4 regions of the Pelotomaculum sp. PtaB.Bin117 genome follow, and region 3 is predicted to be linked to each of the others. Evidence: riboswitches for the same ligand, from Rfam matches in the RefSeq annotation. Region 3 holds a riboswitch; each other region holds the start of a gene.

Region 1 (5,407 bases), on a different contig from region 3:
ATCGTGATGCCGTGCTTTTCGTTCAGTTCTTTTAAGTTCACAATGAGTTCTTCCCTGCCGCGCGGGTCGAGCATGGACGTGGGTTCGTCCAGGACCAGGCAGGCCGGCCGCATGGCCAGGGCTGACGCTATGGTTACTTTTTGTTTCTGGCCGCCGGAAAGCAAGTGCGGGGCGTGATGGCGCAGTTCCGCCAGGCCGACGGACCGCAGCGCCCAGTCGATGCGCTCTTTTACTTCCGCGGGCGGGAGTCTCAGGTTCTCCGGGCCAAAGGCGACATCCTCCTCCACGATGGAACTGATAATCTGGTTGTCGGGGTTTTGAAAGACCATCCCCACCTGGCGCCTGATTTCGTTAAGAGAACTCCTGTCCGCCGTGTCCAGTCCGTTTACATACACCTTGCCCGCCGTGGGTTGAATCAGGCCGTTGATGAGACGGGCGAGGGTGGTTTTCCCGGACCCGTTCATCCCGATCAGCCCGACGTACTCGCCCTGCCGGATGGCCAGGTTTATGTTTTTGAGGGCGCGTTTTTTATCCGAATGGCCGGTGTCGTATTCTTTTGTGACGTCGATCAGTTCAATAATGTTCATTCACTCCCAGGTGGATAATCTTGGCCTCAGCCGCTTGATCAATACCGCGGCGATCAGTCCGCCCGCGGCGCCGAACAAAACATGGGAAGCCGAGGCGAACCCCAGACCCAGGGCGATAAATCCCATCGGCATCTTAAGCAATATTCCCAGAACGAGGTTCGCAACTAATTTCGACAGGCTGGTCAATGTGCCGCAGATGGCGCCGACGAAAGGGTTTTCGAGCTTGTTGTAAAATACCGGGGCGAGAAAGTCGATTAATAACCCCGGAACGAAGTATTTGAAAAATACAAACACTCCTTCTTTCCCCAGCCCCAACAGCACGGCAAGCGCACCTGAAACAATGCCCATGATTATTCCCGCTCCGAACTTGGGGATCAGCCCCTTGCCCAGAACCAGGATCCCCATCCAATATATGCTGGTATGTCCTGGCAGGTGCAGCGGCAGCCTGGTTATGTCCTTGGTGATCGAGATAAGTGTCCCGAACATGGTCAGTCTGAGCACATCGGCCAGTCCGAGCCTGAAAATGAATTTTTCCGCTACCGGCGCTTTTTCCTCCTGGTATTTCTTTGCTGTATCCTCCACCGCAGTTACCTCTTTATCAATTTATTTTGTTGATTTCACTGACATCCTCGACAAGGAAACGTTGATAGTCATTTTTCCGGCACAAGTTAACGGTTCCATGATCCGTAAAGTACAAGAGATAGTCCCTGGTAATCTCGTTCTTATTTGCCTGGAAAACAGATTTGTTGTCCACGCCTTTAACCTCGATTTGATTGAACTCGCCGATGCCCGCCGCTCCCATGGCATACAGCAGGCTCAGACCTTTAGCATCCTTGTCGCCGGGGGACTCCTGATCTTTTAGCGTTTTTAGCACATCGACACCCATGAGAGCGACAAGGTTGTTGTTCTCCTGCATCTTGATCACCGTGGCGGATTTTAGCCCCCGCTCTTTTGAAAGGTTCTCCAACAGGTAGGAACCGGCTACGGCTAAAATAATCAGAACGATGCTGATTATAATTTTTTTATTTAACGACATAACATTACCTCGTTTAGTCTATATAGAATTATTAATTGTCGAGAGTATCACCGGGAAGTTCTTAAAACAGCTGAATCCGGGGCGCGTCCACCTGCGGTAGCGGCAGTTGTAGCAGGTCAGCACGCCTTCCAGGTAGATTTCCTCCTCATTGTCATCCTTGTAAAGCGGGCAGGCTGTGGCAAGCACCATGGTCGCGCGCACATCCTCCCGGCTGCTGTCGTCCCCGAGAAAGCATTTTGTCCCACCCGTTTCCTTCACATATTTTATCAACACTTCTTTTGCCTCCATATAAGTTAAACCTTTCACCCCTTTACAAATTATTCATATCAACAGTTAGAGGCTCATTTCCAGAATTTCAGCTATATCCAGGGTTTTGATACTGTTATTAACGCCTTTAACCTTGATTTGTTCAGAAAGAGTGGCCAAGCAATACGGACAGGTCGTGCAGACCACCTCGGCTCCGGTCGAAAGGGCTTCCCCGGCCCTGTTTTGGCCGATCAAGTTTTCGGGCCCGCTTTTCATCCAAAACCTGCCTCCCCCCGCGCCGCAGCAAAAAGATTTTTCCCTGGAACGGGGCATTTCGGCCAGGCGGACGCCCGGTATGGACTTCAGAATTTCCCGCGGCTCATTATAAAGATTATTGTAACGGCCCAGGTAGCATGAATCGTGACAGGTAATTATTTTGCCGATACTTTTGCCTGGCTTGATCCTGCCTTCGTGCAGCAGGCCGGCTAAAAAAACGGAGTGCGGGATGACTTTATATCTCCCGCCGAACTGGGGATATTCGTTTTTCAAAGTGTTAAAGCAGTGGGTACAGGCAGTTAAAATATTCTTTACATTTAACTTGTTGAAAAGCGATACATTCTTTTGCGCGATCCTTTGGAACAGGTGCTCATTTCCCATCCGGCGGGCCGTCTCGCCGCAGCACCATTCTTCACGTCCGAGCACGGCGAAACTGACGCCTGCTTTCTTCAATATATTAACAAACGCGGCGGCTGCTCTCCCGGCCGTCTCATCGAACGAACCGGCGCAGCCCACAAAATAAAGGTACTGCGCGTCGGGTTTTTCGGCCAGGGTTGGCATCTCCAATTCTTTTGCCAGGTCATATCCGGTTTCGCGGCTGACACCCCAGGGGTTGCCGTAATTTTCCATGCCGGCAATGGCTTGCTTGATTTTCCCAGGCACGTTCTTCCCCGACGAGACAATATAACGGCGCAGGTCGAACAGCCTGGAGGTATGCTCGATCGAGATCGGGCAGGTTTCCATGCACCCCCCGCAGGTGGCGCAGCTCCAAATAAATTCTTCTTCATAGACGTCACCGATGAGGTTTTTCTTCTTGACGCCCTTTTTAGTCTTGTAGGAAATTGAACCTTCCGCCGCTTTTTGCTTTGCAGCTTTTGGATGCCAGACTTTCCGGTTTAAAAGCACCGGGGCAATTTTTTCTATGTGATTGCGCAGGCGGCCGTTGAACCTTTTTGGTTTGGTCGGTTCTTCGCTCTGATGGGCGGGGCAGATTTCATCACAGCGGCCGCATTTTACGCAGGCGTAAGCCTCGAAAAGCTGCTTCCAGGTAAGGTCCTCCAGTTTGCTCGCCCCGTAAGTTTTAACATTTTCGTCGTCAAATTGAATTTTACGCAAAGCGCCCTTTGGTTCCAGCGAGTGCCAGTAGGTGTTGAAAGGGGCGAACACCATATGCAGGTGTTTCGAGTGGGGGATGATGAACAATAATGAGAAAATAGCCAGGTAGTGGGTCCACCAGAAAAACATCCCGGCGGCATGAATTGCATTTTCATTAAAGCCCTCCAGAAACCTTGAAACAGCCGCAGCCAGCGGGGCGGCCCCGCTTAAAGCGGCTCCTTCGCCAAGCGCGAGCCGGGTTCCGTGAAACAGGACTTCCGTTATCGCGATGACCAGGATCAATCCAAGGATTACAAAAACCACGGGAGTGTTCTTCAGCCAGACCGGCTTTTTAACGACCCGCCGCAAAAAGCTGCCGCCGATCCCGAAGATGATTAAAGCGATAAAAATATCTTTGATGAAAAGGTAGCCGGGATTATCTCCGATATAAGGAATACTGGTTTTGAAAAGGCCTTCCGCAACCATATTGGGGATGCCCGGCAACAGGACACAAAAGCCGCACATGATAAACCCGTGCAGAAAACCAAACAGGGGTTTATTCATAATTTTCTTTTGGCCGGCCACATGGGTGAGAAAATATTTCCAGCGTTCAAGCGGGCGGTCAAAACGGTTTTCCGGCCTGCCCAACTTTATGTAGCGGCAGCGCCAATATACCTCGCATAGAAAATAACCTAACGATATGACCATGAGGACAAAAAAAATATAAATCTCCACTTTGCCTTTCCTTTCGGTTAGTGCCTGGTCCTTTACTGCAAAACTTATTCCAGCCATGCAAAAAATAATACCGGGCAAACTCTGCGAAAAAACAAAGTTAGCCCGGCACATAAGCCGGATCAAGAACTCTCCTTTTCGCAATGGGAGACATACCGGTTTCCCGGTACACCCTACCGGCCGAAAACCATGGCTTAAAAGCTTTAGGTCATATGGCTCGGAGAGTAATCATCATTAAAAAATATAAGCTTTGCCCGTTGCAAAAGGACAAAGCTTTTTTCCAAAAACCTCTCCTTTCCGCACCGGGAGGTACAGGAGTTTCCCACCGTACCCTAACGGCCTGGTTACCGTACCCTGCTTTTGTTTAGGTATGCCAGGCTCGGAGAATTCTTTGTTTTATATAACTATTCAACATTAAAAAACAATTTCCTGCCGGGGTATACTTTTTCGTTAACTTATTCTTGCCCTAATTTCAGGCACTTTGTGACACTCTGCTCCTCCGGGAGATGAATCCCGGCAGCTTCTTCGGGCACCCGTGCGTAGTCGCTGCCCGCAGTAAATTGAGGCGTGGCCTCTACCGCATTGAGAGCGTAGTGGGCGACGGATACACCGGGCGGTGCCAAGCCCGTTCCTGCTCCCATTTTGGATTTACAGCTCATGGGGAGCGGGAACACCCTTGCCTTTCGGACTTTAGGGCTTTGTTCGCGCTTATTTCCGCTCAGGCCGTGTATCTTAAAAAGAACTTTTTGCCTATATTTCTTACGGTGTTTAGATCAACACTGCCTTTCTTACCGCATTTACAAGTGAATAACGGTGCGCGCCGGTCTATTTCCGCCCCGCAGCCGGCGCATAACCGGCTTATGTCCTTGGGGTTGACCCGGCTGGTGATTATTCCATACTCCCAGGCTTTGTATTTGGTATAGTGGAATATCCTGCCCCGGAGCCAGTAGGAACGCCTGGAGTTGGCCCGCCTGCTGTATTTGCCCTGCTCGGGTTTAAAACTGTTCGAGTGTTCAAACACGATGATACTCGCTCCGTGTTCCAGGGCAAAGTCCAGTATTCTGCGGGATACCCGGTGGGCTTCATTATCGTCGATGTTATGGATCTTATTCCACAAGGCCTTATTGTCCTGCTCATCCTTGTTTAATGAACCGGTAAGACTGAGCTTGGTTGCGATTATGCCCAAAAGTCGTTTCCTACGGCCGTTTAGGTTATCGCCGCCCCGGATGAACCGGGTGGCTACCTGCGTGCCGTCGCTTTTGAATATACCGCATACCGCCAGCTTGTCGCACGTGTTTAAGTCAACAGCGCAAATTTTAAGGTTTGGGTCTTTAACCTGTTCGGCAACCGACTTAACCGCCGGTTTTTCCTTTTCAACCGGGAAATGCAGCTCAATCCGGTTCTTCTTGATTACTGCGCGAGGGCATCCTATCTT
Region 2 (13,703 bases), on a different contig from region 3:
ATAGTTTACATTGTAGTATCAGTCGCTCTTTATGAATGGTTTAACCGCCCGGAAAGAAAGGTACCCATACGTTGCATTTTTATATCTCTTAAAAACGCCGCCATTATAAACTACAATATATGCTTGATCAGAATCGGTTTCGCCTTGAGCCCAATAATAAATAATTTGAGAATAGGTATCCCAAAGAGGAGTCTCCTTATCCGGGATTTTTTCATAGGAAGCTTTTTCGGTTTTAGCATCCCAAAAACCACCGGCATTTTCATTGTGCAGCATCATGGAACGCACCGCCTCATCCACAGATTTGAGATTCGTCATAGTTCTTTTTAATATGTGTGGCTAACCTTTTTAAGTCTTTTTCAACATGAGCATATTGTGGATTTAAGATTCCATTATCTAATCTGTACCACGTATTGTTATCCAGATAACGACCATAAACAAAAATTGCATTTTCGAATCCTTTCGGTATATCTATCTTTTCTTCATCTGAGAGAATGAAATGCCCTTCTATAACGCTAAATTTACTTGGGTAAAGAGAACGCAACAGCCGAGCTGGGGCTTAGTTTAGTACCATCAAAGTGTAGATGTTAATCCATTTAAAAATGGCTTAACATTTGCACTTATTTTTCTTGCGTATAACTTGAAAAGAGCAATCAACCTGGAGGGACAAGGAAATTGATAGAAGTAATGCAGGGATAATGCATTAAATCCCTCCTTTTTTATCCAAAAAAAACCGCAAAACGCACTAAAATTTATTCGCAAAAATGCTGAAAAGCCTTGCGGCGCAAGACTTTTTAGACGAATTGTGGCGGAGGAGGTGGGATTCGAACCCACGTGCCACTTCCATGACAACCGCATTTCGAGTGCGGCGCGTTACAGCCTCTTCGCTACTCCTCCGTGTATAATTATTCAGTTTTTATGCACCTATTACTCGATTTCGAGTCGAGCGCCTTCGACCAACTCGGCCATCTCTCCGGATACTTTTTTCTCCCTCAATTCTTTAAAGAAAAGCTGGATAATAGTCCGGCATTCTTCTTCCAGGACTCCCGCTAAAACTTCAACACGGTGGTTGAAGTGTGGCTGCCTCACCACGTCTATAACCGAATCGACCGCACCGGCTTTGGGATCAGCCACACCGTAAACCAGCATTTTCACCCTGAATTGCACCAGGGCTCCGGCACACATGGGACATGGTTCAAGCGTCGAGTAAATAATAGCGTCGTTCAACCGCCAGTCGCCCAGGCGCTCTGCCGCCTCTTTTAGCGCCAGCATCTCCGCATGGGCGGAACTATCTTTTAAAGTCTCGCGCAGGTTATGACCCCGCCCGATAATTTCACCGTTTAGCACTACTATTGCGCCAACCGGCACCTCACCTACGGCATAAGCTTTTTCCGCTTCCGCCAGAGCTGCGCGCATGTAACCGGCGTGATCCAACGGCACCTGCTCCTTAAAATCCCGTGATAATTTTTCTATCTCCCACGACATCGACATTATAGCATAGTGCGCGGCTATTGACAACAACAGCCATAATCATTTGCCGTCGTCACTATTCCGCACTGTAAATTCATTTATTTTACTCGCGGCCTAAACATTGACGTTAAATTAATATGATTCCAAAGTTAGATATTGATGCGAATAATAAAAAATGGTAAAATAATATAGAAAAAGGAGGGATTTCTGTGGCTGCTGACACAATTGGCACTGTAAAAGCGTTTTTGGGTATGAAGCAAGTCAAATTGCAGCAGGATGTACAGGTGGATATCCTGAAGAAGATTATGAATCAAGAAAAGCAGGCCGCCCGAGAGATGTTGGAAACCATGCCTCCGGTTTCACCGAGTCTTTCTCATCTTGGCAATAATTTAGATATATATATTTAAACGGCAAAACGTGTTTGCCGTTTATTTTTCGTCCTCCCTTTATTTTCCTTAAAACCATTCAGCTCAAAATATTTTTATTTATCAGCAAGTTCACCCGCTGCCTGCGGCAAGTTATCCGGCGTTAAACAAGAAATCTGGTTAAAAGCGCCTTATCAGCCTTCCTTTCCAGTTGAAATAAGTCTATCCCCGGCGGAGGGATTTTATAACGCTGAATCTCATGTCGTTAAAATGAGTGAGGATTACAATAAATTTTATGGTTTTGCCATCCCGAAAAATTTCACAAAGACACAGGAGAGACAATTCTTGCGCGCACCCTATGCGGCAAACGTGTTGTTTATCGCAGACAATCTCGCCGCCCAGACCGCTTTGATAAATTTTTCAGCAGGCGGGGTAATGGTCTATCTCGTGCCTAAACTTGAGAAAACTCTGGCTTCAGGCAAAGAAATAACTATTAGTGTAAATATTGACAGCATTCCCCTGCAAATACCGGTGTATTTTTCCTGGAAAAAAAGCTACGACAACATACCTTTTGCCGGATTTATGTATCAAAAGCTGGATAATACCATGCAAGATGTCATAGCCGGCTTGGCTAAAAAAATTCAAGAAACAAATAAGCTCTTTTTCATATTGTAAATTCCCACTCACAGTTATATTCATCCGCATGGTCGTTGTCCGGATGACAAGTTAGACAACGAGTCTTGATGCGGGAGTCAACAGTGCTCGCAAAACCGGAGTATTCAATAATACCCACCGGCTTGCATGGAAAATTAGGCATGCCCTTCCACTTCCTTGTCGCTTGCACCCGGCAGGTGGTCATTCGGTAAATCAATTTATTTTCGCTTAGTTCCACAATTTCCTTTTCATTGAGAAAAGAGTACTGTCTTAATTGCAGCGCTTTTACCAGGGCGGGCAAGCCTCCGTTCGGTGGAATCTTGTGTAATTTCATGATCCTGACGGCTTCTATCTGAGCGAATCTATCCCATGCCTGGGCATCCATTTCAACAGCCTCTTCCATGCCATACTTATTCTCCACACACTGGAACCAAACACCATCGTGTGCCAGCCAGCGCTTGGACATATCCTGGACCAGTGCTATTAATTCTTCTTTACTAAATAATTCGAGCGTCTTCAAGCCATCCAACTTCATGGAATAAACCTCCGCTACAATGATCTAATTAAACAATATTATAACATCTGAGTGGCACTATTCAACGAAAAGTGGAAAGTTATTAATTAGGCAGTGGACACAGGCGCTAGCTCACTCGATAATATCACGCGCGCGTCAACTACCAAACATTGATCAGGATAGGCTAATACCGGATTGAAATCCAGTTCACAAATCTCCGGCATTTCTTTTACTACAAAACGACAGCCGCGCCAAAGCAGCGATCGTTCACGAGAGCGTGTTGCCGTTATTTATGGAAGTAAAGGAGCAATTCAAGTATTTGAAGCACATGATCGTGATAGGCAATGCAGGCCCCGGACAGTTAAGAAGAAAGGCGTATGGAAAAACCACACGCCTCTTCTTATCCATCACGCATGCTTCAGCACTATTTTTAGATCCTGAAGCTTTTTACTTCTTTAGAAACGCCTTTCACTTCAAGAACGTGCACGGCGCAGGCAATGCAGGGGTCAAAGGCGCGGACTATGCGCACCAATTCAATCGGATTGTCCGCGTCCTTGACCGGGGAGCCCACCAGAGCCTCTTCTATCGGCCCACGCTGCCCTTTGTCATCCCTGGGCCCGCCATTCCAGGTAGTCGGCACAACTGCCTGGTAGTTTCCGATACGGTAGTCCTTAACCGTAATCCAGTGCCCCAGAGCGCCGCGCGGAGCCTCATGTAACCCCACGCCGGACCCTTCTTTAGGGACGTTAAACGGCGCGAAGGCCGGCTCTCCGGGCACCAATTGATCCAACCACCCGGACATGGCATGGGCAACCTGACCGGATTCCAAAGCGCGCGCGAAATGCCGCCCAAGCACTGAAAAACCTTTTTCCCCCAAATCGATAACTTCTTTTTGTTTATTTACAATCTGGCGGGCCAGCGGTCCCACTTCATACGGCGTTCCTTCGTAACGCGGCGCCTTTAACCAGGAATATGCGCCCTTCTTGCCGGGAGCCGGTTCGGTCATCCCTTCCCCGGGATACTTGCCGGTAGTGCTGTCATTGAACCAGGAATACTTTACTTCTTCAGTTATCTTCTTCTCGTCAACCGGCAAGAACTGGCCGTTGATATAGCGGCCGCGCCTAAACAACTGTTTTTGCCCGTCCGGATCATCTTCATCGGTCAGCCTGATCCCGCCGTAGGACAGCATGTTCTTACAGCCTGTCCCGATGCTGAACCCGTCATCGCCGTAGACTCCCGCCACCGCCAGCACATCCGGAATATACACGTCATCAACGAAAGCGGTTATTTCCCGCAGATACTGCCTGAACTGGGTGATTTTTTCAGCCGTCACCGTTTCAGTCACGCCGCCCGCGGTAAACACCGTGACGTGGGGCATTTTGGCCCCAAAGACCGCCAGCATCTCCTGCGCTTTTTTGCGGATGTCCAGAGCCTTGATGTAATGCTGCACCGCCAGGTCGTTAATAGCTTTCGGCAGGCGGTAATCGCCCTCATAACGGGGGATAAAAGGCGCCGTATCAGGACCCTTGACATAATCCAAAGCCGCCAGGTGATAAAAATGCAATATATGGGACTGTAAATAATTCGCCCCCTGGATTAAATTGCGGACGATCCTGCCGTTCGGCGGGGGCTTTACGCCAAAAGCGTCATCAAGACACAGCATCGAGGCCGTGCCGTGGGCAATCGGGCAAACCCCGCAAATCCGCTGCATAATATGACAGGCGTCGCGGGGATCGCGGCCGTTTAGAATTAGTTCGAGTCCCCTGAATAATGTCCCGCTTGACTTGGCGTCAATAACTTTTCCGCCGTCTACTTCCACTTCAATTTTCAAGTGTCCTTCAATCCGGGTTACCGGATCAATTATAATTCGTTGTGCCACTTTATACTTTTCACCCCTATCAAACTAGTATTGCCTTAACTAGCTAGTTTTCTTCTTTTCCGGAAATTCTATTTTCAGGTTCGGCACAACCGGCGCGTAAGTAACCTTTTCTTTATTCGTCAGGGGATATACGCCGTAGAAAGGCGCGCTTTGATCAGGAAAAGTAGGTTCTGAACAAGCCTGACACGGAGCTCCGGCTTTTATGCACCAGTTCACATTATTGTTCCAGCCTCGCTTATAGCAGTCCGACGTGGCCACAAAACCCTTGCAGCCCAAAAAAGCCAGACACCCTTCATCGCCGATATGCTGGGCGAATCTACCGGCATCAAAGTACTGCCGCCGGTAACAATTATCGTGAATCGGTTCAGGATAGAACATCTTGGGACGTCCGAACTTGTCCAATTCAGGGATTTTACCGTATTTCAACACATAAACAACCGTACCCAGGAAATGATCGGGATGCATCGGGCATAAAGAAAGGTTAATGACCGGTTTATCTTTAACCACTTGATTCACACCCACCACCCCGGTAGGATTGGGCGCCGCGGCGGGGATACCGCCATATGAGGCGCAGCTGCCGGCCGCGATAACGGCTTTGGCCGTCATGCCAAGGGTAGTCACAGCCTCCAGCATGGTTAATTCTTTGTTGTTTTTCTCCGCGATGGTGCAGTATACACCCTTCTCCTTGGTGGGAATGCCGCCTTCAACCACTAGGATGAACTGATTATTGTATTTTTGCGCCATTTCATCAAAAACCTCCGCGACAAGATGACCTTGCCCGGCACTAATATTAGGATGGTATCTTAAACTAATCACATCTAGCAGCACCTTTTCAATCGCCGGCTCAACACTGTTCAGCAATGAAATGGAGCACCCCGTACAGCTGGCTCCCTGCAGCCAGATTACCGGAGGTTTGCCGTCGGCCGCGAAGGCCAGTGTTTCTTCGAGTTCGGGCCCAAGCATAGTGATTAGACTTGCCCCGGCTGCCGAAGTCATGCAGAGTTTAATAAATTCACGCCGTGTTAAACCCAAATCCTTCTCCCTCCTTAAATAGTTATATAATAAATAAAAATATTAAAAAATGGGTCTGCACCTCCCGCCCAAGAAGAGTTAAATTTCTTTATCAGAAAAAAGATAACAAAAAACTTTGCCTCACTGAAAAAAGGGCAAAGTTTACCTCACTTGCAAATGAGCACAACTAAACGGTAACTGCCGATAAAACTAACGCTCACTTATAAGCATAGAATGTTAAACCATGCTCTCCTTTCCGTAACAGGAGGCATACCAGTTTCCCGGTATACCCGATGGCCGGCGGCCATGGTCAGGCATCCAAACCCAAGGTCAAGGATACATGACTCGGAGAATATTATATTTTATTTTTAATTCGCTAAAAAAAGTTTTTTCCCTTTTATTTAATAAAAAAATTTGTCGTCTGGTCAATCTCCTTTTTAATTAAACGCACCAGGGAAGGCAGTGCCTCATTGACCGCAGGGGAAAGTTGCTCACTAAAGGCGATTTCCCCCGGTTGAATACCGTAAATAACTGTCGGCGGCAATTTTCCGAGCTTGTCCGCCGCGTAAAACACCTCTTGCAGATTCAAATCGTGCAGGGAGATAATTTGCCCGGAAGAGTTAAAAGCTATTTCCTCCGCAGGTATGCGAAATATGGCGCCCGGTTCCTCCCCGGCTTCCAGGCAGTCGATGATAATGGCATAGTCGGCGTCCTCCAGCCAATACAGCAAATCAATCCCCGCCGTACCGCCGTCCACTATTTCCACATTGGCAGGGAAAGAATCTTTTTTCAGTTCGTTAACCGCGTGAATGCCGGCTCCCTCGTCACCAAGCAGCAAGTTGCCCACACCAATGACCACAATCCTTTTTTCTCCGGCCATAAAACACCTCCCCATCAACAGATGCGCGGCAGGGGTGCGCCGGCCATCATATTTAGCTGTCTGGCGCCTCCCAGCGCGGTCCTTAAATAAACATTTCCTTTCCCGGCCTGGATATCGCCGATCCGGCAGGCATACTCCGCCGACAAGTCTTGCCTGAGATATCTCAAGAGCTCATCCGCTTCTCCCGCCGCCACTACCACGAGAAATTTACCCTCGTTAGCCAGGTAGAGGGGGTCCAGACCAAGCAGTTCGGTAATGCCTTTAACATTGTCTTCCACCGGCAAAGCCGCCTCGTCCAGCCAGAAATCCACTCCCGCGGACATGGCGATTTCTTTCGCGTTGGTAGCCAAGCCGCCCCTGGTTAAATCGCGCATCAGCTTGATCCCTTTAAATCGCTTCAGCATCTCTGTAATGATTATGCTTAGCGGGGCGCAGTCGCTGACAACCTGGCTGTCCAGGCCGAGCGCCTCCCGCTGCAGCAATATGGACAGGCCGTGATTGCCCAGGCAGCCGTTAACCAGCACCTTGTCGCCGGGCTCCAAACGCTGGTAGCCCAAATTGGCCCCGGGCAGCAGGTAGCCAACTCCCGTTGTCGTTATATAAACCTTGTCCGCCTGCCCACGGCCGACGACTTTAGTGTCTCCGGCGATTATTTGCACACCGGCGTCGCGGCAGGTGCGCGCCATGGAGGCGATTATTTTCTCCAAGTCGGCGAATGAGAAACCCTCTTCTATAATAAAAGAGGCGGTCAGGTAAAGCGGCTGCGCCCCGCTTACCGCCAAATCGTTAATCGTGCCGCAAACAGCCAGCTTGCCGATGTCGCCGCCCGGGAAAAAAACCGGATCCACCACGAACGCGTCGGTGCTGATCGCCATCCGCCCCGGTTCCGAAGAAAAAACGGCCGCGTCAGTTAAACTGTCGAGCAAATCATTTTTAAAGTACCGCAAGAAAAAATCCCGCAGGAGTTGGTGGGTGAGCAGTCCCCCGTCTCCGTGGGAGAGCAAAACGATGTCCCTGTCTTTTTCTTCAGCCATTTCTTCACTCCCTGTCAGTATCTTTGCATCACCATCAAATGGAATCTATTTATTTCAGAACAGAATTCAGGCGTTCCCTTCTGACTCCTGACTTCCGATATGTATCAGCTAAACCTCCGCCTTGGGCCACTCGTATTGATAATAAGCGGCGCACGCTCCTTCCGTGGAAACCATACATGGCCCCACCGGCTGCAAAGGAGTGCATTTCCTGGCAAATAACGGGCAATCAGACGAAACTATTTTCCCCTTCAGGACATCGCCGCAGGCACAGCCCCTGGGCGGCGGGGATTCTGCAACATCAACCGGAAACCTTACAGCCGCGTCATAAAAAGAAAAACTGTCCCGCAGCGCCAGGCCGCTTTGCGGGACCTCGCCGAAGCCGCGCCATTGAACATTTACCGGCTCAAAATATTCTCTCATGATCTCTTTCGCTTTATTATTCCCTTCTTCCCGGACCAGGCGCGGGTAGCCGTTGACGGTTTCAGCCCGGCCGCCGGCAACCTGCTTCAGCAGCAAATAAACCGCCTTCATCAGATCAACCGGCTCGAACCCGGCCACAACAGCCGGCACATTATACTTCGTCGCGACAAAATCAAAAGCCCTTCTCCCCGTTACCGTGCACACATGCCCCGGCAGGAGCAGCCCGTCAATTTTTAATTCCGGATCGCTCAGCAAATTCTCCAGGACCAGCGGAACCGTCTTGTGAAAAGACAGCACCGCATAGTTTTCCAGGCCGCGGCTGCTGGCCGCGGCCACGCTTAAAGCGACGGCGGGCGCGGTAGTTTCGAAGCCGACCCCCAGGAAAACCACTTCATCTTGGGGATGTCCGGCGGCAAAGGTCACCGCCTCCGCAGGCGAGTAAAATATTTCCACCCGTGCGCCGCGAGCCCGCTCCTGTTCAAGTGAGGAGTTTGTGCCCGGCACCCGCATCATGTCCCCGAAAGTGCCGATAACCAAATCGTGCCGGGCAGCGGCAAGGGCTATAACCCTGTCTATGTCTCCCTGACTGGTGACACAAACCGGGCAACCCGGCCCGCTTCTCAGTTCCAGGCTGCCGGCCAGCAGGCTTCTTAAACCGCTTCTGGCAATCGCCATGGTATGCGTGCCGCAAACTTCCATAAATATCGCGGGCCGTCCCAAATGGCCGGCAACTTCTTGAGCCAGGGGAACCAGTTTGGCCAGTATCCTTTTGCCCAACTCCGGGTCGCGCAGTTTATTCAGCATGCAATATCTCCTCCCACAGCTCCAGGGAGATTTGAGCATCCTCCAAGTCGATTTTCCCAATCGCGTAACCCGCATGCACCATCAGATAATCTCCCGGAACGAGGTCCTCATCAATCAAAGCGATATCCACTTTCTTACGCACCCCGAAACTCTCCACAACAGCCCAACTCTCCGACCGGTTAACTTCCACCACTTTGCCCGGTATGCCTAAACACATTTTTCCCGCCACCTCCAGTGCGCAATCATGGCTTGCCCCAAAGCTATTCCGCCGTCATTGGCCGGCACCTGCCGGTGAAACAGCACTTTCAACCCGCGTGCGCTGAGCTCTTCTTTTGCAGCCCGGAACAGGTGCTGGTTTTGCCATGTTCCGCCGCTCAAAGCAACTTTATTGATGCCGGTGGCGGCAGATACCCGCTCTACCGCTTCACCGACCATGTTCGCCAGGGTCCGGTGAAACCTGGCGGATATCAACTGCACCGGCATTCCGGCCATTTTATCATTTATTATTGCCGCCAGCATTTTACCCGGGAGGATTATTCCTTCTCCAATTTCGTAAGGATAAGGTCGAATATCGTTATCGTCCGCCTGTTCCGAGACCGCTTCCCCCAACTCCACGGCCGCCTGTCCCTCATAAGTGCTTTCCCGGCATACGCCCAAAAGAGCGGACACGGCGTCAAAAAGCCGGCCGCAGCCTGAAGATAACGGGGAATTAAAGCCGCTGCTCACCATTTTTCCGATAACATCAAGATTTTTCTCCGGGAAAATCATCCTGGCGTACTCTTCTCCTTCTCCGCCCAGAAAAGCCAGCAGGTAAGCCACCGCCGTGCGCCAGGGCTGGCGGATGGCCGCCTCGCCGCCGGGCAGGGGAACATAAGCCAGGTGAAACCAGCGCTGAAAATGATCATAGTTCCCGCTGAGAATCTCAAACCCCCAAAGGCGGCCATCCGTGCCGTAGCCGGTGCCGTCAAGGACCGCCCCAAGCACTTCTTCGTTTTCCAAACCGTTTTCGGCCAGACAACTGGCCAGGTGGGCATGGTGGTGCTGCACCGCGAAATAAGCCCGCGCCGGAATTTGGCGGGCCACCCGGGCGGAAGCGTAGCCCGGATGAGCGTCATAGGCCACGATTTCCGGGGTTGCGTCAGTTAATTTGCGCATATTGAAAAAACTGGTTAAGAGATTTTCCTCTCCTGCCAGGCTGTCAATTTCCCCAATGTACTGGCTCATAAAAGCAAGGTTTTTCTTGAGCAGGCAAAAGCTGTTTTTCATCTCCCCGCCGATCCCCAGGATAACCGGCTCATCCCCGCGGCGGGACACCAGCACGGGATGCGGAACATAACCCCGCGAGCGGCGGTAGATCTGGGTTTCCCCGTCAACAACCCGGATCAGGGAATCATCGCAGCGGTTGACTATTTCTCTGTTGTGCTGAAGAAAGTAATCGGCAATGCCGCCGAGCTCGTCCGCCGCCCGGCTGTTGTCTTTAACCAGGGGCAGATCGCTGTAATTCCCGCTGGTCATGACCAGCACATCGAAAGGCCCGCTGAATAAAAGCAGGTGCAGCGGCGTGTACGGCAACATCACTCCCAAAGTTTTTAAACCGGGCGCGAGTTCTTCCGGCAAGGCCCTGTCGGGCTTTACCGGTAAATGTTTCTTTAAAATGACGATCGGCGCCAGCGGGGAAATTAATAGCTCTTTCTCTTTTTCCCCGGCCGCACAGTATTTTTGCACAGTCTCCAGGTCCCGGCACATCACGGCGAAAGGCTTGGCGTCTCTTCCTTTACGCCGGCGCAAAGCCTTTACAGCCTCCGTATTCTTCGCGTCACAGGTCAGGTGATAGCCGCCGAGTCCTTTTATCGCGAGGATGCTTCCAGCCCGCAAAACATCCCAGCAGGTTTGCAGCCAGTTTTCCTGCCCGGCTACCCTTCCCGCGTTGCTGTCCAGCACTTCCACGCGCGGCCCGCAAACGGGACAGGCTGTCGGCTGCGCGTGAAACCTTCTGTCCGCCGGGTCATGATATTCCCGGGCGCACTGGCCGCACATGCTGAAAGACGCCATGGAGGTCTTGGGCCGGTCGTAGGGAACCTCATTAATAATGGTAAAGCGTGGGCCGCAATTTGTACAGTTGGTAAAAGGATACCGATAATGCCGGTTCTTCCTGTCAACAATCTCTCTGGCGCAGTCCGCGCATATGGCCACATCCGGAGGTACGAGCGCCTCCTTCTCTTCGCCGGGGCTGCTTGGCAGAATAACAAAAGAAGTATAGCCGGCCGACGGCATTTTGCTCAGCTGGCAATCGCTGATCATGGAAAGCCGGGGCGGGTTATTTTTTAATTCGCTTAAAAAGCCGGCAATATGGTCTTCTTCGCCCTCCGCTTCGATCACAACTCCCCGGCTGGAGTTCAGCACACTGCCCTTGATCCCCCAGGCTTGCGCGAGGTTATAAACAAAGGGGCGGAAACCCACCCCCTGCACAACGCCTTTAATCACAACGCGGTAGCGTATAACTGTCTTATCCCCGGGTTGAACCTGTCGCGTCACTGCCGCCAATCCCCCAAATCTTCAGCACAGAGCCTTCACTATTTTCTCCAATTCAACAGCAAAATCCGTTTTCAGCAGTTTAAGCGGGTCTCCAAGAGCATCTTCGAGGCTATAATCAAACAATATTGAGCCTAAAAAGGGAACCTCGAAACAACTCAACTCTTCCTTTACGGCTGACTGTTCTTTTAACCGCATATTTTCAAGCACACCGGCCACAGGTATCCCAAGCTCCTTAAGCACTTGCAGCTCTTTTTTCGCCACTGCCAGGGCTACCCGCGACTGGGTGGTAACAATGAGAAACTCCACCCTTTTAATCAAACGGATAATATCCAGGGCCGGATCACCGGTACCCGGCGGCATGTCGATGATTAAGAAATCCAACTCGTTCCACCTGGTTATCGCGAGCAGTTCTATAATCGCGTTGGAAACTTCGCTCCCCCGCAGCGGGACAGGATTGTAGCCGGCAAAATAAGTAATCGACATGAACCTGATGCCGAGAACCTCCGGGGGAATAATTCCCTTGTCCTCTTCCGGGAAAACCCCTTCAATGCCCAGGATCACATGATCGGAAGGCCCGCAAAAGTCCAGGTCCAGCAGGCCGGTCCGGAAGCCCTGTTTTGTCAAGAGCAGGGCCAGGGCGGAAGCAGTCAGGCTTTTGCCGATGCCCCCTTTCCCCCCTGATACGGCGATTATTCTTTTAACATTCTCAAATCTTTTATCAATGATATTTAGCCTGGGGTCCATTATCTCTCCCCTTCGATGTAATCTATCCAGACCCCGCGCCCTTTGGCAATCTCAAAATCAGGACTGCCGCAGCGGGGACACCTCATATAAATGTGCGCCACTTCCGGAATAAAATGAATCGCTTCCGACTCTTCTTCCGGCAGCTTGCCGGCGGCATCCCGAAAATTCCACTCATTCCGACAAACATTGCATTTCAAAGTGCTTTCATCAATCTCAATATCTATCCTGGCCATATTTAGCGGTATGCTGGATAATGGCAGGACATTTTCCAGGGCAAACTTAAATATATCCAATTCTATTTGCTGCAATTCACCCACTTTGACTTTAACCATGGTTATATCTTTAAGCTTTTCTTTAGCAGCCTCTTCATTAACGGTAAACACTATCGATTCCGCCAACGCCCACTCATGCACTTTAACACATCCTTGCAGTTGCTTTAATACTTGAGTCTATTATAACCCGAAAGACTGTATACAAAAAGGATACAGCCCTTTTTTTCTAAACGCGCCCTAACGGCCGGGTACCCAATACGCGGCACAAACAAATATAATTCGACCAGTGCAGTAAAAATTCCTGCCGTCAGCGATTCATAAATATTAACCAATTAACTAATTGCAACATAAACTTACATAGTAGGATGAAATATCCATGAAAGGAGTGGACTCTAATTGTTGGCGCGACTTAAAGCCAATAAAGGCAAGAAAATTATACTTGAACTTACCAATGGAAGAATACTTAATGGCGCAGTCATAGCAATCGACCAGGAATTCGTAAGTTTTGAAACCGATAGTGGCGTTGGGACAATTCCCATCAGCACTGTCCAAATTATCTGGGAACCCTTAAAACGTTCTCTAAGCGAAGAAAATATGGAGGTTTTCGCGCAAAAATTAAGAGATTACAAGGAGCAAATTGCTTGTACCGGCGCTCAATTTATGGGCAGCGATCCACAAGCGGAAATTGCCTGCACCGGCTTTCCTGCTTTCACTTGCCGTCAGAGTTATATCTGCAGGCCACCGGATCTCTGTTCGTTTTCATTTGCCTGTCCGGGCAGATACGTTCCTGGTCCTCCCTCAGCCGGCGGCGGATGCCCGATATTCCTCTGCGGCCCATTTCAGTTCGGGCAGCCCTGCGGGCCTTTCCAATTCGGCTGCCGACCTTTTGTGTTCGGATGTGGACCCTTCCAGTTCGGGCAGCCTTGTGGACCATTTCAATTTGGGTTGCCTTGCGGACCCTTCCAATTTGGTGGTTCACAGTGCGGCGTACTAGGCGGCTTCGCCTGCCCAGGTCAGCAATTTATCGGCGTAGCTGGACCTCAGGTGGGCTCCCCAAGTGGTGCTCCCGGAAGTCCATACTTCCCCGGCGCGCAGTTTGCGGAAGCGCCGGTGCAGTCACCAGG
Region 3 (6,899 bases):
ACACAGGTCGGACACTCAAACGGGTGGTTGGAAAGAATCAGTTCCAGCGTCATCCGGCGTGAAGCGCGCACCGCCGGGGTATTGGTCAGCACAACCATGTTTTCTGCCGCCGGGGTCACACAAGCTGCCTGCAGCGTGCGGGCGCCCTTGACTTCAACCACACAGATCCGGCAGGCCCCGACGACATTGATATCTTTTAAATAGCATAGGGTCGGTATATTTATATTTACTTTCTTGGCCGCTTCGAGAACAGTTGTGCCCTGTTCCACCTGCACTTCTTTTCCGTCAATTGTCAAAGTAACCATTGGCATTTATCTCACCCCTCCTTCTGCTGTGTTTTGACAGGGTGAATCAAAAAGAAACGCGCATACTGAAGCCGGACAGTGCTTATCCCTGACATGTGCTTCGAGTTCTGGCCTAAAGTAGCGCAGCATACTCAGCACGGGATTGGGGGCAGATTGTCCCAATCCGCACAGCGCGGTGTTCTTAATATAGTCGCACAGCACTTCAAGTGCTTCAATATCTCCGTCTTTTCCCTCGCCGCGGGTAATCCGCTCGAGTATTTCCAACATCCTCTTGGTCCCGATGCGGCAAGGGGTACACTTGCCGCAAGATTCCTCATGGCAAAATTCGACAAAGAACTTGACGAGGTCAACCACACAAGTGTCTTCATCTATTACAGTCAGGCTGCCGGAGCCAATAAGGGTCCCTAATGCGGCCAGCGATTCGTAATCCATACTGACATTAAGGTGCTCAGCGGGAATAAAGCCGCCTACGGGGCCACCTGCCAGCACTGCTTTTAATTTTTTGTTGTTAAGTATTCCGCCACCGATATCAAAAATGATCTCTTTCAAAGGTATTCCCATCGGCACTTCGATCAGGCCGGTGTTGTTCACTTTCCCGGTCAGGGCGAATACTTTTGTGCCTTTGCTCTTTTCTGTGCCCATAGAAGCATACCATGCGCCGCCTTTTAAGATAATAGGGGGAACGCTGGATAATGTTTCTACGTTGTTTATTAATGTCGGTTTACCCCACAGCCCTTCATTGGCCGGGAAGGGAGGCCGCGGCCTGGGTTCGCCGCGGCGGCCCTCGATGGAAGCCAGCAGGGCGGTTTCTTCCCCGCAAACAAAGGCGCCGGCGCCGACCCGGATATTTACCTCAAAATTAAAACCTGTACCTAAAATATTCTCTCCCAATAACCCGAACTCACATGCCTGATTAATGGCATGCCGCAGTTTTTCCACCGCCAGAGGGTACTCGGCCCGGACGTAGATATAGCCCTGATCAGCTCCGACCGCATAGCCGGCGATGGCCATCGCCTCAATAACGGAGTGCGGGTCACCTTCTAAGATTGACCGGTCCATAAAAACTCCCGGGACTCCTTCGTCTCCGTTGCATACCACATATTTTTGCGTTCCCCGGGCTTTAGCGGTAAATTCCCACTTTAAGCCGGTTAAGAAACCAGCGCCTCCCCGGCCACGCAAGCCGGATTTTTTCATCTCAATGATTACTTCCTCCGGTGACATGCTTGACAAAACCTTGGCCAACGCCAGATAACCTTCACCGGCAATATATTCCTCAATATCTTCGGGATTAATAAGTCCGGCATTACGCATGGCAACCTTGGTCTGTTTGGACAAGAAAGGGAGATCCTTCATTAATGTAACAGTTTTCCTGGTATTGGGATCCTGGTAAAGCAAATGCTTTACGATCCGCCCTTTAAGCAGGTGCTCGTTCACGATCACTGCCGCGTCTTCAACCTTAACCCGGCAATACATCACTCCTTCGGGATATACCACGACAAGCGGACCTAGTTCACAAAACCCCATGCAGCCGGTTTCGACAACTTTTATTTCTTCTTCGAGCTGGTGTCTTGTGATGCCTTCTAATATAGCTTCTTTAACGGCGCGGCAGCCTGAGGTAACACATACTGACCCCGCACAAACCAAAACATGTGCCCGGTAATAATGCATATTGGAATCCTCCTCTCACTAATTTCAATTAAGCTTGCTGCATCAGTGCGTATTCCTCAACAACTCTGCCGTTAATAACATGATCAATGACGATCCGCCGGGCTTTTTCTTTGTTTAAACGAGTGTAAATAACCTGGGGCGAACATGGCTTGATTACTTCAAGCATGGGCTCATGCTCGCACATCCCTGCGCAGCCTGCCTGAGTAATAATTACATCGGAAATATTTCTTTTTTCTATTTCATCAATAATTGCCATCATCACATCCCGCGCCCCGGCAGCTATACCACATGTTCCCATATTTACCACAATTGTTGTTTTGTCGCCTATCTGCCGCTCTTTGATTTTAACCAGCGCGGCTTCTTTGAACTTTATCAGTTCATCAACTGACTTAACCCGTTTCATCATCAATCACCGTCTTTCATCTTTACTCTTTTTCTTTGAGCTCATTAATGATTTCCGGGACAAGATCCGGCTCCATCCGGGCACGCGGCTCTGAATTGATTGTAATATTCGGAGCCACGGCACAAGCTCCTAAACACCTGATTAAACCAAGGGAAAACATATTGTCGCCGGTGGTATCATGCGGCTTAATCCCCAGTTCTTTTTCAAACCGCGCCAATACTTGGGGCGCTCCCCGCAAATGACAGGCGGTGCCATTACAGAGGGATATCTCATACTTGCCTTTTGGCTTTGATGAAAAAAAATGGTAAAACGTAATAACTCCATTAATAGCGCTCAAGGGTACATCCATTTTGTCGGCAATGATTAGCTGCACATCTTTTGGCACATAACCGTAATTCTTTTGCACCCAGTACAATATCTCGATTAAATCGTCCTTTTTCCCTTCATGCCGGGCAATCACTCTTCCCAGCTCAGCATCTAGATCACACCGGCACTTGGTGACTGCTGCTTCCATTTGTTTCACTCCTCGCTCTCGGCTATTCGATTTTTATTCTTATCAAATCTTTAACAGCCCTCGTTGATTATCAGGTCATATTTGTTTGCCACAATACTGCTTTCAATGCTACCTCCACTCCTTTGATTTTAAATTATTATAATAATAAATGAACATTCATTAATTTGTCAAGCAATTTAAATACATAACCCCTAGATTCTTTCCATATAATAAGGTGGAAATAAGCCAAAAAAATAAATAAATATTAATTCACATAACAAATAAATTTATGCAATATATTCAGAGCAGAAAGCTAATTACAAAATATTGCAATAGATAGTATCGTTGGATATTGATAATGGAATAGCCTGCATAGTCGCTATGGGTTCTGGGAATCAGTCTGGGGATTTTTAAATAACTAAAAAATCAGTCCTGCGGGGCTGCAGAGGCGGTGATTCCCGACCGGCTTAAAGTGGGAGTTCACCGCCAAAGCCAACGCGATACAAAAATATTGTATAATATCTAAGATATGCAATTAATGTGCCAACATTGAAACCCGCAGCGATATAAATACATTCACAGATAAGCCACTAAAAATTTCAACCGTTAAATTCGGCTAAAATCGGCCATTTACCATAAATCACATATAAAATAGAGTAATAACTGCCGGGGAAACATGCTTACTGAAATAACGAATAGGGTAATTAAAAAAAAACCACCAGCCATATTAAGCGCGGCATCCAATCCAACATACGTTCATATAATGGACGGGTGTCCATATAATCGACACCCGTCCATTTAATTGACACCTGCACCATAACGATAATCTGCCAAGACATCCCGTAAGCATCAATACAGATATGTGCGCGGAATGCGCTGACAAGCCTTGCGTGACGGCTTGCCCGGAGTCGGTTTTCGCTGTACATAGAAGACGATTACGAGGATGAAGTAATTGAAATGGTAAAGGAACACCGGAAAAAAATCAAGTATACCTGCACCCCGTGCCTGCCGACCGACGGCAAGCGGGACGCGATGCCCTGTGTCGCGGCATGCGGCAAAGGGGCCATTAAACACTCCTGGTAGGCGGATAAACTTACAAGGTGGGGAAATAGGCAATGGATATGATTAAACTGATTATTGACGAATCTTCCCTTGCTTGTTTGGCAAGACCCCAGGTCTTCAGGGGCTCACTCGGGTACAATTGACCTTTTGACATGCTCATACCTCCATTTAACAAAAATTTCTTAAATAATAACCGTCTGCGATTAATTAAGATCTAGAACAGATCTTCCTGCCTCAGCATTTCCAGGAACGCGTCTACCCGGATGCGGAAGGGCCCCAGGGGAACAGTAACGTCGAACTCGAGGAACAGGTAGGAATGCCGGCGGCTTCAAACGCCTTGCGGAACGCAGGGATATCCAGTTCGTGCAATTAGAAGGGGGGACCACCAATTTACGGAAACTCGGCAGTACTGAAATGCTGGTTGACATGCAATTAATTCTGCGATTATAATTGTTTCAAAGAAATACTAGGAATTGAAAGTACTCCGAGCCTTTTTGCCTAAAGGATATCTCTCATGGCAAGCGGCCGCTAGGTATGGCGGGAAACGGCCATGCCTCCCTGACGGAAAGGAGACAATAAGCAGCGACAGTTACGTCTGTTAGCAAAAAAAACGTCTTCTCAAGAAGACGTTTTTTTACCGCTTATTATTCAACCCTTTCCACCACACGGAAGGGTTTTTCAATACTTATAAATTTTTACTGCCAGTTTCTGCCGCGTGAAAAAAGCATAAATAGAAAAAGGGAGGGGGCTAATAATATGGATGCATTACAAATTACTCCTGTGGGTATTGTTCATTCTTCATATAATAATCCGGAGACAATCCCTATGCAAAGCCATACTGCCACTATTGAGATTTTACCCGCATATGTGCAAGGATTATTGAGAATCGAAGCGCACTCGCACCTGTGGATTTTATCCTGGTTCCACAAAGCGCGGCGCGATCTCTTGAGGACCGTTCCGGGCAGAGTGAATGCCAATGCCCCGGAGTACGGTGTGTTCGGACTGAGGGCGGCGGGACGCCCGAATCCTATCGGGCTCTCTTTAGTAGAGTTGATAAAAGTAGAGAAAAATATTTTGCATGTACGCGGCCTGGATGCCGTTGATGGCTCACCTGTCGTAGACATCAAGCCCTATTTTGAGCACGATATTATTTTTTCTCCCCGCGCTCCATACATAATGCCGCAAGATAAAAAAATACGCTACCGGATACTTTTCAAGCAAGCCTATAATCACCACCAGGAGGAATGCCGGGATTTGCAGCTTGCCCTGCGCATGGCAATGGTAGCTGAAGATGAGTTTGGCAAGCTTAACTCCCCGGAGCTTATAGTATCGGTTAAAGGGTCTGGTTGCCTGGCAGACACTATTCAGGGGTTGTTCAGGGCCAGGCTGGCTAATCCAGCCAGATTTGCATATCTGGAGAGCACGAAGAGCGCTGTAAACTGGACAAACGGCACAAAGAAATTGGCCGTAAGTCTTATTAGAACTCCAACTCGGGAAGAAATGCTGGACCTTGACAATACTGATTTTCTGAAGATAAATAGGCATTGATAAGCAATTTGATGAAAAAGAGGGGGCGATTTTTTCCGCAATCGCTAAAGCAATTTCAAGAATACCAGGCTTATGAACACCTTGGCCGAAAAAGAAAAGCTTTTAAAGCAGCTTTGGGGAAAGTTGATTTGCGCCCAGGGGAATGAGCACAAAAGAGCCGCATTGGAGATTCCACAACGGGAACTTTTCAATAGCATCCCAGCACGGCTGGGATACAACAGGACAATTCAGGTTGCGATGCCGCTTTCCAACCAAGGGGGGTGTTACAGTGTCCAATATCAAACTACTGATTGTTGATGATCACCAAATGATCCGTGAAGGTCTGGTCGCGATGCTGGGGCCAAGACAGGATATCGATATTATCGGCTGCTGCTCGAACGCTGAAGAAGCGTTGGAATTCGTTACACGCCATATTCCCGATGTTATTCTCATGGACATAAAAATGCAAAAAATGAATGGCATTGAAGCCACTCGTGAAATTACCTCCCTTGTACCCGGAATAAAAATAATTATGCTTACCATATTCGAAAACGCGGAGTCGGTCAGGCTTTCCCTGCAAGCCGGGGCGACCGGATATATGTTAAAGCAAGCTTCACAAGAAAAGCTTGCGGAAAGCATTAACCAGGTTTATCGCGGCAAAACGGTAATCGACCCGGTATTAATCAATCAACTAATTAAGGACTACGCCCGGATAGCCCAAAATTCTTTTAACCTGCCACACCCACTAACAAAAGATGACAAAAGGAATTTTACTCTGAGGGAACATGAAATCCTCAAGCATTTAAGTCAGGGGTTGTCAAATAAAGAAATATCAGAAAAAACCCGCCTGGCCGTGAACACGGTAAAAGCTCACCTCCGCAATATCTACCGTAAAATGGGCGTAAAAAGCCGTTCTCAAGTCATTTCGAAAATTATCAAGCAAAATGGAAATTTTAAAGCCCAGGAAAGGTCACTTTTCAGATAAAACATCCGTAATAACCGGCATCATTTTTATTTTCGTCATAGACCTGTCAAAGTATTTTATATATAAAAGTGTCAGAACGAAAGCAGCGATACTTGCGCCAACCTCCCACAACAACACCGGGAATCCATACTTATGCGAGATCCACATACCTATTAAGAAACCCATAAAAGTTGTCAACAGAGGCAGCATGTAAACAACAAAGGCCGCTTTTAACATATGCGCTTCAGATATCTGAATAATAACCCTCTGCCCCACCTTGGCATCAACGCGGTTGTAGGCATCCATGACCGTGGCCTTGTCCCCGGGACATGCCCCGCAACTGTCACAATCACTGTGCCTGCTCGCCCGCACCTTCGCTATTTTGCCATCCATAGTGATAATAATACCTTCCGCTTCCTTTTTCACTTGCCTCGCCATCCCGTCTCTAAGTATTCAGAATCCAGGAGTCAGTAGTCA
Region 4 (4,187 bases), on a different contig from region 3:
GTGATCCTGCTCAATATCTCCATCATCATAGCGGTCATTTTATTGTCGCAGGTAAAAATAGCCCGTATTCTGCGCGGCTTGCGCAAGCTGAGGTACTTGTTTCTGTTTTCGTTTATCTTCCAGGCAATTCTCACATCTGGCGAGCCGGTTTTTCACCTGGGCGGCGTTAGTGTGACCAGAGAGGGCATCGCCCTGGGCACGTCCACGATCTTTCGCCTGCTGATCCTGTACCTGGCTTCCTCCCTGCTGACTATGACCACGTCGCCGCTGAAGCTGGCCTCCGGGATCGAGTCCCTGCTCTCGCCACTGCGCTATCTGAGGATACCCGTGAGCCAGTTTTCCATGCTTATCAGCACCGCCTTGAGATTTATTCCGACCATCATCGAAGAAGCGGAGACCATAACGCGCGCCCAGAGGTCCCGCGGCGCGCAGTTTAACTCACCTAAAATTATCACCAGGCTGAAAAGCTATACAGCCGTCCTGATCCCGCTGCTGGCGGCGTCACTGCAGCGGGCCAACGACCTGGCCGTCGCCATGGAAAGCAGGTGCTACACCGGCGGCTCCAGCCGGATCAGAACCGGCAGCCTGCGTTTTAAGGGAAAAGACAGACTGGCGATAGGGTTTGTTTCCCTGGCCTTCGTGCTGTCAGTTGTATTGATCTAATTAGGGGACATTCCTCGTCAGTAAAAGAATACCTATAATTGAGGTGTGTCCCCTTACCTTAGAGGAAAGAAAGGATGATAATCCGTGTTTGCCGGCAGAAAAAACCTTTTTGTGAAGTCAGCCGTCTTATTGCTGTTGTTTTTATTCTTTGCCTCCGCCGCTTTTGCCGCCCAGGGAGGGGAAAAATCATCTTCCCCAGGAATACCCGGTCAAAAGCCGTTAAGTTTTGTTTCAATTACACTAGTTGACGGCGGCGGCAATGTGCAGGACGCCGCCGACGTACCCACGGAACCGAAATTCAAGCTGGAGTTCGACAAGAACGTGGTCAACAGCACCATCTGGGGGATTAACCAGAATTGCTTCAGCCTGTTCTCCGAAAACGGTGAGAACATCCCCGTTAGCGTGACCAAAGTGGATGACAGCATCGATTTTTCCCAGAGAAACAACGTATTCGTCCAGCCGTCCAGCCCTTTAAGTCCTGGAACATCATATACTTTAAAAGTGTCGCCGGACCTGAAAGCGAAAAATGGCGTTTCCGTCCTCGGAGGGACCACGTCCGGCCAGGGGTTAAACATTTCCTTCAAGACCCAGGGACAGGCGATATCACAGGCGGTAACGAAACCTGTTACGCAGCCTGCGGCACAAACCACAGCCGCCACCCAGCAGCCGGCTTCGCCTGATTCCCAGCCTGCCCTGCCGGGCGAAAAGAACGCCGCACAAGCAAACAGTGAGACCGCGCAACTCCAGGCCAACGCCGGCGGCAATGAGGCAAATACCGGTCAGGAAAACAAGTCGCCGGGAGCGGCGGCAGCCGGGCAGCAGCAAGTTGCCGGGAATACAAGCGGGGAAAGCGCGGCATCCGGGCAGACAGGAAAGCCGGAGAGTCCCGCGCAAGCCGGCATGGGACTGGATTACACCAATTTGCTGACTATCCTGACCGTCGTTTTAATCGCCGGCTGGATAGTGGTGGAATTGTTTGTCAAGAAGAAAAAAAGGAGTTAATTGTAACACCGACTCTAAGATAGCAATAGTTTGTCTTAATCTAAAAATCTTTTGCAATTTTTTTGCAAAAGATTTTTCGTCGACATGGAATGACATATTTCTCATCAGTTGTATGATAAAATAAACCATATTGATTATCATAGTGGTAAATGAAGATTAATTTACCACCGCTAGGGACGAAAATTTAATAATTTTATCCGAGTCTAACCGCCTGTGGCTACGGCTATGGCGGCAGACCTTCAGGGTTTAACTGGAAACGGTTAAGCCTCCCGGTATGGAAAGGATAGGTTTTTTAAGAAGAAAGCTTTGTCTTTTTTATTAACCGGACAAAGCTTTTATTTTTAATTGAAATTATTCTTTTCGTGATGTGTGGATAAAGTGGGTTTAGGCATAAATAAGAGAGCGATTTGTTATGGTAATATAGGATTATATTTCAAAAAGCGGGACTATTGTCCATATTAATTTAAGACCTGATGCTTATTTACAGATTAAGACATTGCAGATAAAATATGTTCAATACTAAGGATTTATCTGTTAATATGACTTAATTATTCATTAAATTAAATAATTTGTATTTTTAAACTTAAATATTTCTTTCCGAGTCAATTAACCTAAAGCGTATAACCATGGTTTTTGGGCCTGCAGGGTGCGCCGGGAAACTAACGTGCCTTCCATTGCGAAAAGGAGAGTTTTTGATCTGGCTTATGATGCCGGGCGAACTTTGTTTTTCGCAAAGCTTGCCCGGCATCATTTTTATATAAGTGACCTTTGGACATACATTAGCGATGGTATTAGGGCCGTAGCGCTATATGCCCTAAGGTTGCCGAAGGCGAATTTGTTGTCACAAATACGTTGCCGGAAGTGATGAGGAAAAAGGTAAAACAAAGGCAATAAAAGGGTAACCGATTGAAAAAAAATATTTTTAGGAGGGAAAAGTTCATGTTTAAAAGCAGGTTTTTCAAAAAGAGCGCCAAAATAGTCTCCCTGTTGGTGGGAGCGACTATGCTGTTCGCTTCATTTGCCCCGGGTGCTTTCGCCCTGAACTACAACGGCAACGGCAGCGGCGCGGGCAACAAGGCGTTTAACTGCAACGGCTACAGTTACACGCAAAGCACCAAAACCTTAAAGATCTTCTTCAGTAAGCAATCAGTTAACACCAATGAATTTGATTCGAGCCAGTTTATAGTTACAAGGCAATATGACAGCTCTAACCCGTCGTTCAGTTACTCCAAGAATTCGGGAAGCGGCTGCAGCGGTATTAGCGACAGCAACCTCAACAAGGGGACGACCGTAACCCTGACCTTTGATAACGCGCTGGCTTTCAACGAGCTTTACGACGTGACGATCAAAGCGGCTACCGTTGCTGACGACAATCTTTTGACCCTGGGCAACTACCGGAACAGGAGCGACTTCACCTTCACTTTCAGGACTCCTTTAAACGTCACTCCTGCAAATGACAATGCTTTCAGTGATAGTGTTGCGCCGGTTGTCACCTACACTGTGGGCACCTCAAACGTGCCTTATGAGCCCAACGTGGGCGTCATTTTTGACCGGCCCGTCAACTCCACCACTGCCGCCACCTTATTAAGTTTAAGTGATCCCAACGGCCTGGTGGCAAACTATAAAAAAGGCGGTACGGCAGTTGTCTATGACGACACTATCGATGCCTACGCCGTTTCAGGTGCCGAGAATTACAAGCCATTTGCCAATACCGCGAACACCTTCTTCTTCTTCCCCGAGACGGTCCAGGGCAATACCAATACCTGCTATAACCGGGATTATTCCGCCGGCACCCACAGCTATACCCTGGACGTGCCGCCTGTCACTGACATAAGCGGCAATTCCTGGACCCATGCCCAAATAACCAACAACCAGCTCAGTTTCAGCTCACTTAGCAACGACCTCCCCGCCTGGTTGGACAACAGGCCCACGGTTGATACTCCAACCAGCACCACGCTGACAGTGCACTGGAACGCCAGCGGCATCACCAATTCTAGCGCAACCGAAGCGTATGACGTCTACTATTCCACCAACCAGTGGACGGGCTTTACGAAACTTAATGTAAGTGACATCACCGGTACCGCTCCTTTCTCATTCGTGGCCGGGGACACTTCGGATAATAGTGCATATGAGCTAAGCCCTCTTACCACTTATTACTTCCGAGTCGTGCCCAAGAATACCACCTACACCCTTGAAGCGGGTTTTTCCGCGGCCGGATCAGGTGCTACGACCTCTTAAAATCAGGTGAAATGAGCTGTTATTCTCAGCCCCGGCCGTCAGACCGGGGTTTTCCTACCTAGACAAATTTTTTTAAGCGGGTAGGAATTTGTTCCACAATGTAGAATATCATGGTATATGTTCATAGAACCAGATCAGTATCATATCATCCGAGTAACCCGCCTGTGGCTATTTGACTTATGACATACTGGTTTATTGCTTTTCAACCAATGTTTACCGGAAACTAACAATTTCATACCACCACCCGAGTCTACCCGCCTGTGGCTATTTGGCACATTATCCTT

What was found. A riboswitch is a leader RNA that binds a small molecule or an ion and turns the genes downstream of it on or off. The one in region 3 is predicted to bind molybdenum cofactor.
Region 1: it holds a riboswitch for molybdenum cofactor, as region 3 does, so the genes downstream of both, A4E54_RS00975 (heterodisulfide reductase-related iron-sulfur binding cluster) here and tsaA (tRNA (N6-threonylcarbamoyladenosine(37)-N6)-methyltransferase TrmO) in region 3, are expected to answer to the same signal.
Region 2: it holds a riboswitch for molybdenum cofactor, as region 3 does, so the genes downstream of both, A4E54_RS14130 (hydrogenase small subunit) here and tsaA (tRNA (N6-threonylcarbamoyladenosine(37)-N6)-methyltransferase TrmO) in region 3, are expected to answer to the same signal.
Region 4: it holds a riboswitch for molybdenum cofactor, as region 3 does, so the genes downstream of both, A4E54_RS00650 (fibronectin type III domain-containing protein) here and tsaA (tRNA (N6-threonylcarbamoyladenosine(37)-N6)-methyltransferase TrmO) in region 3, are expected to answer to the same signal.

Annotation. Positions count from the first base shown of each region.
Region 1 covers NZ_MVQM01000030.1:257-5,663, reverse strand. Annotated here, with positions in the region: gene A4E54_RS00995 (energy-coupling factor transporter ATPase) at 1-587, opposite strand, end outside; gene A4E54_RS00990 (hypothetical protein) at 588-1,169, opposite strand; gene A4E54_RS00985 (hypothetical protein) at 1,186-1,623, opposite strand; gene A4E54_RS00980 (hypothetical protein) at 1,642-1,896, opposite strand; gene A4E54_RS00975 (heterodisulfide reductase-related iron-sulfur binding cluster) at 1,957-4,098, opposite strand; molybdenum cofactor riboswitch at 4,088-4,207, opposite strand; molybdenum cofactor riboswitch at 4,247-4,369, opposite strand; gene A4E54_RS00970 (hypothetical protein) at 4,428-4,631, opposite strand; partial or broken gene A4E54_RS00965 (zinc ribbon domain-containing protein) at 4,691-5,407, opposite strand, start outside.
Region 2 covers NZ_MVQM01000170.1:11,000-24,702, forward strand. Annotated here, with positions in the region: gene A4E54_RS14095 (hypothetical protein) at 19-276, opposite strand; tRNA gene A4E54_RS14100 (tRNA-Ser) at 804-894, opposite strand; gene tadA (tRNA adenosine(34) deaminase TadA) at 925-1,431, opposite strand; gene A4E54_RS14110 (YjfB family protein) at 1,677-1,874, shown strand; gene A4E54_RS14115 (hypothetical protein) at 2,178-2,507, shown strand; gene A4E54_RS14120 (DUF6125 family protein) at 2,497-3,021, opposite strand; gene A4E54_RS15825 (acetate--CoA ligase family protein) at 3,108-3,224, opposite strand; gene A4E54_RS14125 (nickel-dependent hydrogenase large subunit) at 3,431-4,879, opposite strand; gene A4E54_RS14130 (hydrogenase small subunit) at 4,919-5,911, opposite strand; molybdenum cofactor riboswitch at 6,124-6,253, opposite strand; gene A4E54_RS14135 (HyaD/HybD family hydrogenase maturation endopeptidase) at 6,288-6,770, opposite strand; gene hypE (hydrogenase expression/formation protein HypE) at 6,785-7,804, opposite strand; gene hypD (hydrogenase formation protein HypD) at 7,913-9,028, opposite strand; gene A4E54_RS14150 (HypC/HybG/HupF family hydrogenase formation chaperone) at 9,018-9,245, opposite strand; gene hypF (carbamoyltransferase HypF) at 9,236-11,563, opposite strand; gene A4E54_RS14160 (P-loop NTPase) at 11,585-12,307, opposite strand; gene hypA (hydrogenase nickel incorporation protein HypA) at 12,307-12,720, opposite strand; gene A4E54_RS14170 (hypothetical protein) at 12,979-13,703, shown strand, end outside.
Region 3 covers NZ_MVQM01000137.1:302-7,200, reverse strand. Annotated here, with positions in the region: partial or broken gene A4E54_RS09805 ([Fe-Fe] hydrogenase large subunit C-terminal domain-containing protein) at 1-311, opposite strand, end outside; gene nuoF (NADH-quinone oxidoreductase subunit NuoF) at 312-1,973, opposite strand; gene A4E54_RS09795 ((2Fe-2S) ferredoxin domain-containing protein) at 2,002-2,379, opposite strand; gene A4E54_RS09790 (NADH-quinone oxidoreductase subunit NuoE family protein) at 2,399-2,890, opposite strand; gene A4E54_RS09785 (hypothetical protein) at 3,827-3,952, shown strand; gene A4E54_RS09780 (hypothetical protein) at 3,963-4,085, opposite strand; molybdenum cofactor riboswitch at 4,404-4,519, shown strand; gene tsaA (tRNA (N6-threonylcarbamoyladenosine(37)-N6)-methyltransferase TrmO) at 4,688-5,479, shown strand; gene A4E54_RS09770 (response regulator) at 5,748-6,443, shown strand; gene A4E54_RS09765 (SoxR reducing system RseC family protein) at 6,429-6,848, opposite strand.
Region 4 covers NZ_MVQM01000020.1:394-4,580, forward strand. Annotated here, with positions in the region: gene A4E54_RS00640 (energy-coupling factor transporter transmembrane component T family protein) at 1-663, shown strand, start outside; gene A4E54_RS00645 (Ig-like domain-containing domain) at 748-1,665, shown strand; molybdenum cofactor riboswitch at 1,849-1,966, shown strand; molybdenum cofactor riboswitch at 2,249-2,368, shown strand; gene A4E54_RS00650 (fibronectin type III domain-containing protein) at 2,605-3,903, shown strand.